2 regions of the Providencia hangzhouensis genome follow, and region 1 is predicted to be linked to the other one. Evidence: predicted binding sites of a transcription regulator. Region 1 holds the regulator's gene; the other holds the start of a gene.
The links. The regulator Fur, encoded in region 1, represses iron uptake genes when iron is present. The targets are predictions, from matches to a motif close to ATAATAATGAGAACNACTATCAA.
Positions count from the first base shown of each region.

Region 1 (5,742 bases):
ATACATCGCAAGAGGCATAACTCATTGTGAATATTTAGATTTAAATGGAAAGTTAAATCGTATTTCGGCCGAAAAATAAAATTAAAAAATATTAGAGGAATACAAGAATGGTTAATAAAAATGTCAATACTGGCAGGAAATTGCTCGTCTTAAAAATCGCAATAGCGATGCTACCTATTGGTTACCAGCCAATCATGCATGCGGAGCAATTTTTTGAAGATTCAAAACTTACTGGTGGCCTTTACTACTGGCAACGAGATCGTTCACGTAAAGATTTAGACTCTAATAGTGATAAATATAAAAAGTATGCGGATAATCTTAAACACTCAACGTTTAATGCCAGCCTAGATTTCTCATCCGGCTATTTTCAGGACATTATTGGGCTTGATTTAGCGGGTTTTACAGCTATTGAGCTATCGAACAGTGGGCCTGCTGCACCAAATGAAATCGGTTTTAGTGACGCAAAATCACGTTGGGATGAAAAATGGACAGGGGATCGTAGTGGTGTGACTTTTTATAAAGCGGCTGCAAAATTGAAATATGGCCCTTTCTGGGGGAGAGGCGGCTATATTCAACCAACGGGGCAAACGCTATTAGCATCCCATTGGAGTTATATGCCTGGAACATACCGTGGATTAGAGGTGGGCGGGGTGTTTGATTTTGAGCAAAATGGTGAACTCAGCATGTCCTATATGTGGACCGACCGCTATAAAGCACCTTGGTACCGCAGTATGTATGATTTTCGTGAAGCGGATGGTAAAACTGGGATCAGCTATTTACAATCAATTGGTTTCAAATATGACTTTAAAAACAACTTAGTTCTTGAAGGGGCATATGGGCAAGCAAAAAGCTATATGGACCAATATTTTGCCAAGGTTTCCTATGCTGTTCCTGTTGTAGACCGTGATTTACGTATGTCTTATCAATTTTATGGGGCAAAAGACAAAGTTTCAGACGGCGGAGTTAATGATGTTTATGACGGTTTAGCTTGGTTGCAAGCGATGACATTAGGTTACACCTACGATGAATTTGATTTTAAATTAGAGGGAACCTATGTAAAAGCTAAAGGTAATCAAGGTTATTTCCTACAGCGTATGACCCCTGGTTGGGCAACATCAAATGGCCGCATGGATATTTGGTGGGATGGCCGTTCAGACTGGAATGCTAATAATGAAAAAGCCGTTATGGCTGGTGTTATGTATGATTTAAAAAATTGGGATTTAGCTGGATGGAAAGTCGGAACCTCATATATTTATGGTTGGGATGCTAAACCAAGTACGAATAGCCAATATGCTCAAGATGTACGCTTAAAAGAAAGTGCATGGAACTTTGATATTTTATATACCGTGCAGTCAGGTAGAGCAAAAGATACGCTATTTAAGCTACATTTTACCAAATATGATAATCATACAGATATTCCGAGTTATGGTGGTGGTTATGGAAATATTTTCCAAGATGAAAAAGATATTAAGTTTATGGTAATGATGCCATTTACTGTATTCTAGAGTAGAAAATATTTTAGTAACAAATGACTGCTATAGGGGAACTATGGCAGTCATTTGCCTAGATAGGAAAGAGGTTTGCTATATATTTTAATATTAATGAGATGTTTTAATAAGTGTAAATACTGATATAAAAATTGAAAATAAGGTGGGTATATTCACCTTATTTTTATGGTGACTACAAAGAAGCGTTATTTACACTTTCATTGGGTATGATAGCGTCTTGTTTTAGCTTATCTTTTAATATGGTAACTTTTTCCGATTGATGAGGAGGATTTTTAATTTGAGCATGGCCAGATAAAACCCCACCCTTTTTAATCGATAAGCTACTGTAATGGATAGTACCGTGGATTTCGCCATTATTTTCAATACAAATAGTATCAGATAAGCACTCACCTTCAATACGCCCATTAACTACCAGCTCTTTACAGGTAATATTTCCCGTGACTTGGCCGTTTAACATGACTTTAACAGTATTATCTTTTCCTGTTATATTTCCAATGACTTTTCCATAGATATGTACTTGCTCATTAGAGGTAATATTCCCTTCAAAAATAACGTCCCTAGAGATAACCGTATTCGATTTTTCTTCACTAATAGTAGGCGTTGATAGTGTAATTTGTTCTTCTATCTTTGCAGTCACTTCAGGCTCATTACTTATAGAAGGGGACGTCGATGTAGGCGTGGGCTTGTTTTGTCTTTTGGTGAACATTTTACTTACCTTTTTTTGATTGAAGTATAAGATCAAGAATAGCACTGATAATACGAACGAAAATAAGGTGATAGATAAATAGCTAAAAAACCACCCTATTAAAGTAAGAAACCAGAAGAAAAAACTTGTGTTGAGAAAAAGATATGTTTTTTTCATCAGATAATCTCTTACAAATTACTAAAATACGTAATTAGTTTAGTCAATAAATGTAATTGTGCATTTAAAGTGTATTTTAACTTTATGGCTACATTTGAATCATCAACTTTCTAAATTATAGTTAAAATAATAGAAAGGAAATAAAATAATTTTTATATAGTATGAAAAATTAGAAAACATCTATAATGTTATTTATATACCACTTTGATATATAAGTATAATTCTAGATGATAGAATATATTCATCAGTGAAATAATATAAGGGTTTTGATTTGAATTGCAACTATTATAGTTTCTAGGAAAATTTTTTATTAACTAAAAATTGTAGTGATAAATAGTTAAATTTAAGTTATTCATCATAAATTATCACTAATTGAGTGAAAAAAATATGGATATTTAAAATAAAAAACCCTGATAAAGTTTATTATCAGGGTTTTGGTATTTTTAACCATTACGTTTTATCAGCGATGGTTGAATACTATTACTCTTTTGCTTCGTGTGCGTCAGCATTATCACGGCAATCACCATCTGCGCAATGACCATATAGATATAAACTATGGTTAGATAGTTTAATGCCATGGCGAGCAGCGATATTTTTTTGGCGAGTTTCAATGGATTCGTCAGTAAACTCAATCACTTTTCCACAATCTAAACAGATTAAATGATCATGGTGATGTTGCTGAGTTAACTCGAATACAGATTTACCACCCTCGAAGTTGTGACGGGTTACGATACCTGCATCATCAAATTGGTTTAACACGCGGTATACGGTTGCTAACCCGATCTCTTCGCCCATATCGATCAGCTTTTTATAGAGATCTTCCGCACTGACGTGGTGGCACTCAGGCTCTTGAAGTACTTCCAAAATTTTTAATCTTGGAAGAGTGACTTTGAGTCCAGCATTTTTCAATGCTTTGTTGTTGTCTGTCATGCGGGTTTGTCCTGTATCTTAAATCATAAATTTAACAATAATGAGACATTTTTAACATCAATACAGTTGTCTTCTAAACTGATTTACAATTATAGGCATGGAAAATAAAAATAGAAACCATGCATTGTCTCATTATTTTGATAATCTCTTGAGAACCTATCCTATTAGGATACCTTATCGGTTATTTTAGATTACGCCACTGGCTTAGGTGATTCATTTTGTACAAGACAGTGGTGCAATCTATGGGTAAGGTTTCTTTATATGATCTATTAGCCTAAAATTTCAGCTAAAGACATTTCTTCAGAGATTTGTTTTACCCATGCATCAACACGTTCATCAGTTAGCTCAGGTTGACGATCTTCATCAATAGCTAAACCAACAAAGTGGTTGTCATCTGCCATACCTTTGGATACTTCAAAGTGATAACCTTCTGTTGGCCAATGACCAACAATAACAGCACCACGAGGCTCAATAATATCGCGGATCGTACCCATAGCATCACAGAAATATTCAGCGTAGTCTTCCTGGTCTCCACAACCAAATAAGGCGACAAGTTTACCTTCGAAATCAATTTCTTCGAGAGTAGGGAAGAAATCATCCCAATCACATTGAGCTTCACCATAATACCAAGTTGGAATACCGAGAAGTAGAATATCAAAAGCTTCAATATCTTCTTTACTACATTTTGCGATATCGTGAACTTCTGCTACATCTTTGCCCAATCTTTCTTGGATCATTTTGGCAATATTTTCTGTGTTACCTGTGTCACTTCCGAAGAAAATGCCTATGACTGCCATAAAGTGATTAACCTCTTGTTTTTCTAAGAGGACTAGAGGTGAAAATTCGCCTTCTAGAGCCCATTTAGAACGAAAATAGATAGAATATTACGCCTTATTCTGGCGAAAAAATGATGCTAAGTCTGTCAAATTTGTGTGATTTATCAAGATAACGTTATTTGAGTATTGATGTGTTAACATGCTCAAGTTGTGACATCAAAATTTCTTCGATCAATTCACTACGGCTTATATTTTTATCTTCAGCTAACTGATTCAATATCACGACAGCTTCTTCGTTCAGTTTCAATTCAACTCTACGCAATCCTTTCACTTTATCTCGTTTCAGTTGGTTGCGTTTGTTGATCCTCAGTTGTTCATCCCGTGATAGCGGGCTTGTTTTAGGTCGCCCAGGCCTTCGTTCCTCAGCGAACAAATCTAGTGTAGTTCGATCCGTTTGTTCTTTTGCCATGTCTATAACTGCTAAAAGGGTGTGCCAGTAATTCAGCGCGCCATGATACCCTAGCTAATCCCCTTGTGCTATAGCTTCATCTACGATGATTTGGTTTAATCGGTTGTAAAATGAGCGCTTTTAGTAAAAAAGCACCACTTGCTATAGGTGTGATGCTTTTTTATCCGTGTTATTGCGTTTGTTGGCGCCATAAATTGGCGTATAAGCCATTTGATTTGAGCAAGTTTTCGTGTGTATCCATTTCGTGTACTTCTCCTTGGCAAATAACACATATCCTATCAGCATGCATAATCGTGTTGAGTCGGTGAGCAATACTAATGACTGTTCTTCCTTGCGTAATTAAAGGCATATTTTCCATAATGGCAGCTTCTGACTCGTAATCGAGCGCAGAAGTGGCTTCATCGAGAATTAAAATGTCTGGTTCGGTGAGTAAAGCGCGCGCAAGTGCAATTCTTTGACGTTGACCACCTGAAAGGTTCAAGCCTTTTTCTGATAAGGGATAATTAAAATTATCAGGCAATGCCATAATAAAGTCATATGCTCCAGCTAATTTTGCTGCGTGAATAACTTGTTCGTGAGTCGCTTGCGGGTGGCTTAAACGAATATTCTCTGCAATAGAACCGACGAATAAAGTGCTTTCTTGTAATACAACGCTCATTTTTCGGCGTAATGACACAGTATCTGCGACAGCTAAATCCATGCCATCAACAATAACTTGCCCATGTTGTGGTACATAAAGTCGTTGTAATAATTTCGTTAAGGTGCTTTTTCCAGAACCAGAAGGGCCAGTAATCCCAATAAATTCACCAGAATTAACCATTAATGACAAATTATTGATAACTTCAGGCGTATCAGGTTGATAACGAAAGCGGATGTTTTGAAACTCGATTTTTCCGTGAATATTTGAAGTGTTTGCAATCCCTTTACGTTCATTTTCTACAGGTTCATCAAGAATATCTCCCACCCGACGCAATGAAATGATGGTATGTTGGAAATCTTGCCAAACCTGGGCAAATCGCAATACAGGTTGTGTAACATGCGCGCTTAGCATATTAAATGCCACTAATTCGCCAGGAGAAATCCCACCGTTTAATACCTCCTTGACACCAACCCACAAAAGAATTGCGGTAGTTATTTTACTCACGAGAGTCATTAACTGAGAGGCAACTTCACTGCGCATTGATACTTTAAAGCTTT
Region 1 is NZ_CP135052.1:3,145,675-3,151,416, reverse strand. Features, by position in the region: gene chiP (chitoporin ChiP) at 108-1,505, shown strand; gene PZ638_RS14325 (bactofilin family protein) at 1,681-2,214, opposite strand; gene fur (ferric iron uptake transcriptional regulator) at 2,851-3,300, opposite strand; gene fldA (flavodoxin FldA) at 3,570-4,097, opposite strand; gene ybfE (LexA regulated protein) at 4,252-4,545, opposite strand; partial or broken gene PZ638_RS14305 (type I secretion system permease/ATPase) at 4,715-5,742, opposite strand, start outside.

Region 2 (5,742 bases), 1.6 Mb from region 1:
CTATAGATAAAATAGAACGATGATCGCGAACGATATTAATATTTGCTAATCGAAACATAGAAAGGACTCAAGGCATGCCAACATTATTAGCATGCCTTTTTTAAAATTACCAAGTGTACTTTGTTTGTAACACAAATGAGCGCGATTGGCCGTAATAGCACCAGGTATCACAGGATGAAACATACTCTTTATTGAGGATGTTATTCATATTGAACTGGAACTGCCAATTGTTCGATAATTGATATATCGCGGCCATATCCCAGAGCGTCGCACTAGGAACAGAAAGGTTGCTGCTTGCTGGGTTATCCTTTGATTGACCATAATAGCGAATACCAGTTCCGAGTTTTAACGACTGGTTACTCACGATTGGAATTTCGTAGTCAGTCCAGACAGTCGCCATATGTTTGGGGATCATACCAGCCTGTTTACGTCCCTTACCACCTGTTTGATCTGTTTTCGCATTGGTATAAGTGTATGTCGCTTTAATATCCCAATTATCAGTAACACTTGCAAATAGTTCTGTTTCTATACCTTGTGAAGTGACTTTACCTGTTTGTGTTGCAACAGGGTGTTCAGGAGTTGTGACTAACGCATTTTTTTGTTCGATATCGAACCAAGCAATATTCCAATAACCATCCATAAAATAAGGTGTATATTTGATACCTGCTTCAAATTGCTCACCTTTAAGTGGTTTATATAGTTTTTGGGTTGTTGGGTCGATTGTCGATTGAACTTCAAAAGATTGAGAGTAATTTAAATAAGGTGAAATGCCATTGTCAGCAATATACATTAAACCCGCATTTAAACTCATCTGCCCATCATTTCTAGACTCATCTTCTGCTTTTTTATGTGCTTTATTTTCAGTTTTTACCCAATCATAACGTGCACCAACGACCCCAATCCATTTGCTATCAAGCTTTGTTTGGTATTGTGAATAAATACTAGCTTGTGTTTTATCAATAGTGCGATGAATGTTATTTGATGGGTCAAGTGGGGTATAGTGCCCATAAACTGGCTTCCACGGGTTAATTTTACCAAAAGCATAATTATCCTGTTCATCGCCTTTGGTTTGATGATATTGGAATTCAATGCCCGCAAGTAAGGTATTTTCAAACCGTTCACTATCCCATTCACCGACGATATTGTTATCAAAACTAAAACTTTGGTTTTTACCATCGCGAAAAACAATACCTTGCCGCAATTCCTGCACGGTAGGGTCTGCATTAAAGAAAGCATAAACACTTCTGAGTGTTAGGTCGTTGTAACCATAATTTACACGCTGCGCAAAACGCCACTCATCATTAAATTGATGTTCTAATAAATAACCCACTGAGAACTGAGTCCGCTTGTATTTATCGTAATCAGGCTCACCTAAATTGGTTGATGGCTTAATTTTACCGTAATTAGAGTGAATTAATGTTCCCGCCGCTGGGAAAAAAGGATTCGTGGGCGTACCATCATCGTGCAGATACGTCCCCATTAACGTAAGTACAGTCTGATCAGACAAGTCAAATGCCGCACTTGGCGCCAGATAAATACGTTTATTATCCGTGCCTTTGAGTTCCCCATCCGATTTTTTCATCGTTCCCACTAAACGGTAGCGGGCACCTGCATCGGCTGATGCTGTAGAAAGATCAAAACCTAGCGCTTGATGATCGTTATTACCCGCTTCTAAAAATATTTCATTTTTAGCATTAATAGATGGCTTTTTCGTTACTAAGTTAACAGCGCCTCCAGGAGTGGATTCGCCAAAGAGAACGGCTGATGACCCCTTCACGACTTCAATACTTTCCAATCCATAAGGTTCAAGTAGCCAAGTGTAGTAGCCATCTCGATATAACCGGCTATTATCTAAATAAGTTGCGGCATCAAAACCGCGAACTTTGAACCAATCCGTATCATTATCAGCCCCATAAGGTTGTGCAACAACCCCCGAGGTATAACGAAGTGCTTCATCAATTTTTTGCGGAGCATGTATGGTCAAATCTTGTTCCGTAATGATCGAAACAGATTTTGGCGTTTCTTGCAGCGCAGTATTCACTTTGAGTGCTTGTGCACTAACAACGAAAGAGTCTTTTTTGTCGCTATTTTGTTCATTTGCCATGGATTGGTTTTGAACAGCCAGCGCTAACAGAGTGAAAATGGCAACCTGATGTAAACGAAATAAACCTAAATTTTTCACAAAATAGTTCCAATGATAATAATAATAAGTCTCAGTATTATTCCTAAAAATAAGTCAAATTAAAATCAATTTGGCATATTTGCTTATAACAAATAGTTATTAAAAAAATAAAATTAAACACAATTAACCATACATAAGGAAGGGAGATTATTAGTCAAGAATAACGAAAATGATCTCGATGCGAATATTAGGTCATTATTTAAGTTAACAAACGCAAAAAATAAGGCGGGAATGACCTTTCCCGCCTCGTGCTATCATTTTACTTATCAGCTTGTTAGAAGTTTTGGATTACCAGAACAGCGCATATAGCACACATAAGATAACCATAATTGCGTATGATGCGATATTGAAGCCTGTCGATGTTTTAAAGGTCTCCGACGTTAGGATAATAGCCCCTTCACAGTCATCTTCTTTTGCCGTTGTCAGGCTAATTAAACCAATCACCACCGCAGTAAAGAAGAAGGTGTACATCATTTGGTCAAGGAATGGCATACCTAACGGCATTAGTTTTAAGAATAATGCAAACGGAATTGAGAGCAGCACACCGATAATCGCGCCTTTCGCATTGGTTTTCTTCCAAAATAGACCTAATAAGAATACCGCTAAGATACCTGGGCTAACTAACCCGGTATATTCCTGAATATATTGGAAAGCTTGTCCAATGTTACCCAGTAATGGGGCGATGAAGCATGCGACGATTAACGCAACAACTGCACTAATCCGCCCGACATTCACTAATTTATGGTCCGCGGTTGATGGAGCAATGTATTCTTTGTAGATATCCATGGTGAAAATAGTTGCCACTGAGTTCAACATGGAAGCTAAAGAAGAAACGATAGCCGCAGCTAATGCCGCAAACACAACCCCTTTAGCGCCTACGGGTAAGAATTGTGTTAACCATGGGTAAGCTTTGTCCGCTTGGGCCAATGTTGGCATATGTTCTTGTGCCATCGTTCCTAATCCCGCCAGTAATGCAGGGTCAGAAACTATCACAAATGCCGCAATACCCGGTACGACAACAAGGATTGGGACAATAAGTTTGAGAAATGCTGCGAAAACCAAGCCTTTTTGCGCTTCATTAATAGACTTAGCGGCTAATGCACGTTGAATAATATATTGGTTGAAGCCCCAGTAATATAAATTGGCAACCCATAAACCGCCAATTAACACTGCAATACCGGGTAAATTACTAAACTGTGGGTTGTCTTGGCTTAAAATCATTTCAAAATGCGCAGGCGCTTCACTTGCCATGCGGCTCATACCTGCGAATAACCCCGCATCACCGCCAATATAGCTCACCGCCATTATCGTGGTTAAAAAGCCGCCTAAAATTAAGAAGAAAACTTGTACAACATCCGTCCACGCAACCGCAGATAGCCCGCCATAAAGAGAGTAAATCACTGCAAATAATGCTAAGCCGAAAATAGCATAATGCATTGGAATACCTAGGATTGTTTGTAATGCTAACGACCCTAAATAGAGAACTGAAGTTAAATTAACAAAGATAAATAATGCCAACCAGAACACGGCTAAGATCGTTTTTAACGTTTTATTGAAACGTTTTTCAACAAACTCTGGAATGGTAAAGATACCTTTATCAATAAACACGGGCATAAAATATTTTGCGACAATAATCAGAGTTAGTGCAGCCATCCATTCATAGGATGCGATTGCCAAACCTATTGAGAAGCCAGAGCCCGACATACCAATAAACTGTTCTGCTGAAATATTTGCCGCAATTAGTGAAGAACCTATCGCCCACCAAGGTAATGTTTTTCCTGCCAGAAAATAGTCTTTTGTACCTTTCTTTTGCCCTTTTTTATCTCGAGAAACCCAAAGACCAACACTAATAATGATAAGCACATACAGAATGAATATTCCGTAATCTAATGTGCTTAACCCAACCCCTTCAGTTTGCATAATCAAATTCCTTCGCCAAGTGATAACAAAACAAGTGTAAACGTTACCACAAGATATCACCGTTAGATGAATCACATATTTTCACAATATCCTCTAAAGAATTAACTTAATGGACTAAATAGCAGAAATTAATGTAAATTTTCATAGGTGATAGAAGAGAAGGTACCAGGAAGTAATCTAGATTTTAATAAATTCGTGAAGTTCATCAAATATTAATGAAAACGTTTACACTTATTTTCGTAACTCTATGGGCTATAAAATACTTAGGCGTGCAAAGGCCTAACTGAATTACGTTGAACCAATGTCGGAGAGTAAATCAAACTTTCACCTGTCGTTTTTTCCCCTCTCGCTAAAGAAAGTGCTAGTTGTGTGGCTTTTTCTGCCATCATTTGGATAGGATAACGAATTGTTGTTAAGCGTGGATGGATGTAGCGGGCAATCAACACATCATCAAAACCAATAACCGAGACCTGTTCTGGTGAGTGAATTTCATTTTCATCTAATACCGCGATAGCTCCCGCGGCCATAAAATCGTTGTAACCCACGACCGCTGTGATTTCGAGTGATTTTATCAGTAAGTTAGTCATCGCTTGCTCCCCACCTTCCCCATAAGGAGCGCCATATTCAATATAACTATCAGACAGTTGAATACCATTATTTTTTAACGCATCTCGATAACCCTGTAAACGCTGTACCGCATCCTCAATTTGGTGATTTGATGAAATGTACGCAATTTTAGTATGCCCATGTCGAATAAGATGTTCTGTCGCTAAATATGCGCCCTTGTAGTTATTTAAAGAAATACAACGGGTTGCAATTTCATCAATATGGCGGTTGATCAGTACCATACTTGGGACTTCTTTTGCATATTGAAGCAGTTCAGCATCATCCAGGGCTTTAGAGTGGATAACCAAAGCATCACAGCGGTTGTTAATCAACAACTCAATCGATTGGCGCTCTTCCTTGGCATTATGGTAACCATTACAAATCAGAATATGTTTACCATTTTTATGCGCTACGGCATCAACGGCTTTGACCATAACGCCAAAAAAAGGGTCGGAAACATCGTTAACTAACACCCCAATGGTATTTGAACTTTGGTTCACAAGAGCTCGCGCAGCGGCATTGGGACGATAACCTAGCTTATTCATTGCACTCTTTACTGATGCAATAGAAGCTTGGCTTGCCTTCGGTGATTGGTTAATCACTCGAGAAACAGTTGCAACCGAAACACCGGCTTCTTTTGCCACATCTTTGATTGTCGCCATTGTGCACCTCTACAATTAGGATGGCTTATTAAACAATGAGCTAGAATTAAAAACAATGGCATAACGCATATTAAAATTATTTAAAGTAAAATAATGGGTTTATCGTGCAAAAAAGAAAACACCGCTTAGATGCGGTGTTAATCATATATAGATTTAGAAAATAAATTGATAGCAGGTTTCACTACAATAAATTTGATTAGGCTGTGAAATCGGGCTGTATCGTTCTCCCCATTCAGGGTGATTAACAGCATCAGGTGGAAACTGTGTTTCAAATGCAACCCCAGAAAAAGGCGTATAAGATTTTGTTTTACCCGCAACTGAAATTAAATAATTCCCTGTATACAACTGCATAGAGGGCATCGTTGTAGAAAT
Region 2 is NZ_CP135052.1:1,534,059-1,539,800, reverse strand. Features, by position in the region: gene PZ638_RS06665 (ABC transporter ATP-binding protein) at 1-58, opposite strand, end outside; gene PZ638_RS06660 (TonB-dependent siderophore receptor) at 107-2,182, opposite strand; gene PZ638_RS06655 (sodium/sugar symporter) at 2,471-4,102, opposite strand; gene PZ638_RS06650 (substrate-binding domain-containing protein) at 4,366-5,370, opposite strand; gene galM (galactose-1-epimerase) at 5,524-5,742, opposite strand, start outside.
Region 2: PZ638_RS06660 (TonB-dependent siderophore receptor) is a predicted target of Fur. The motif match lies at 2,201-2,223, and genes of this name have one in related genera.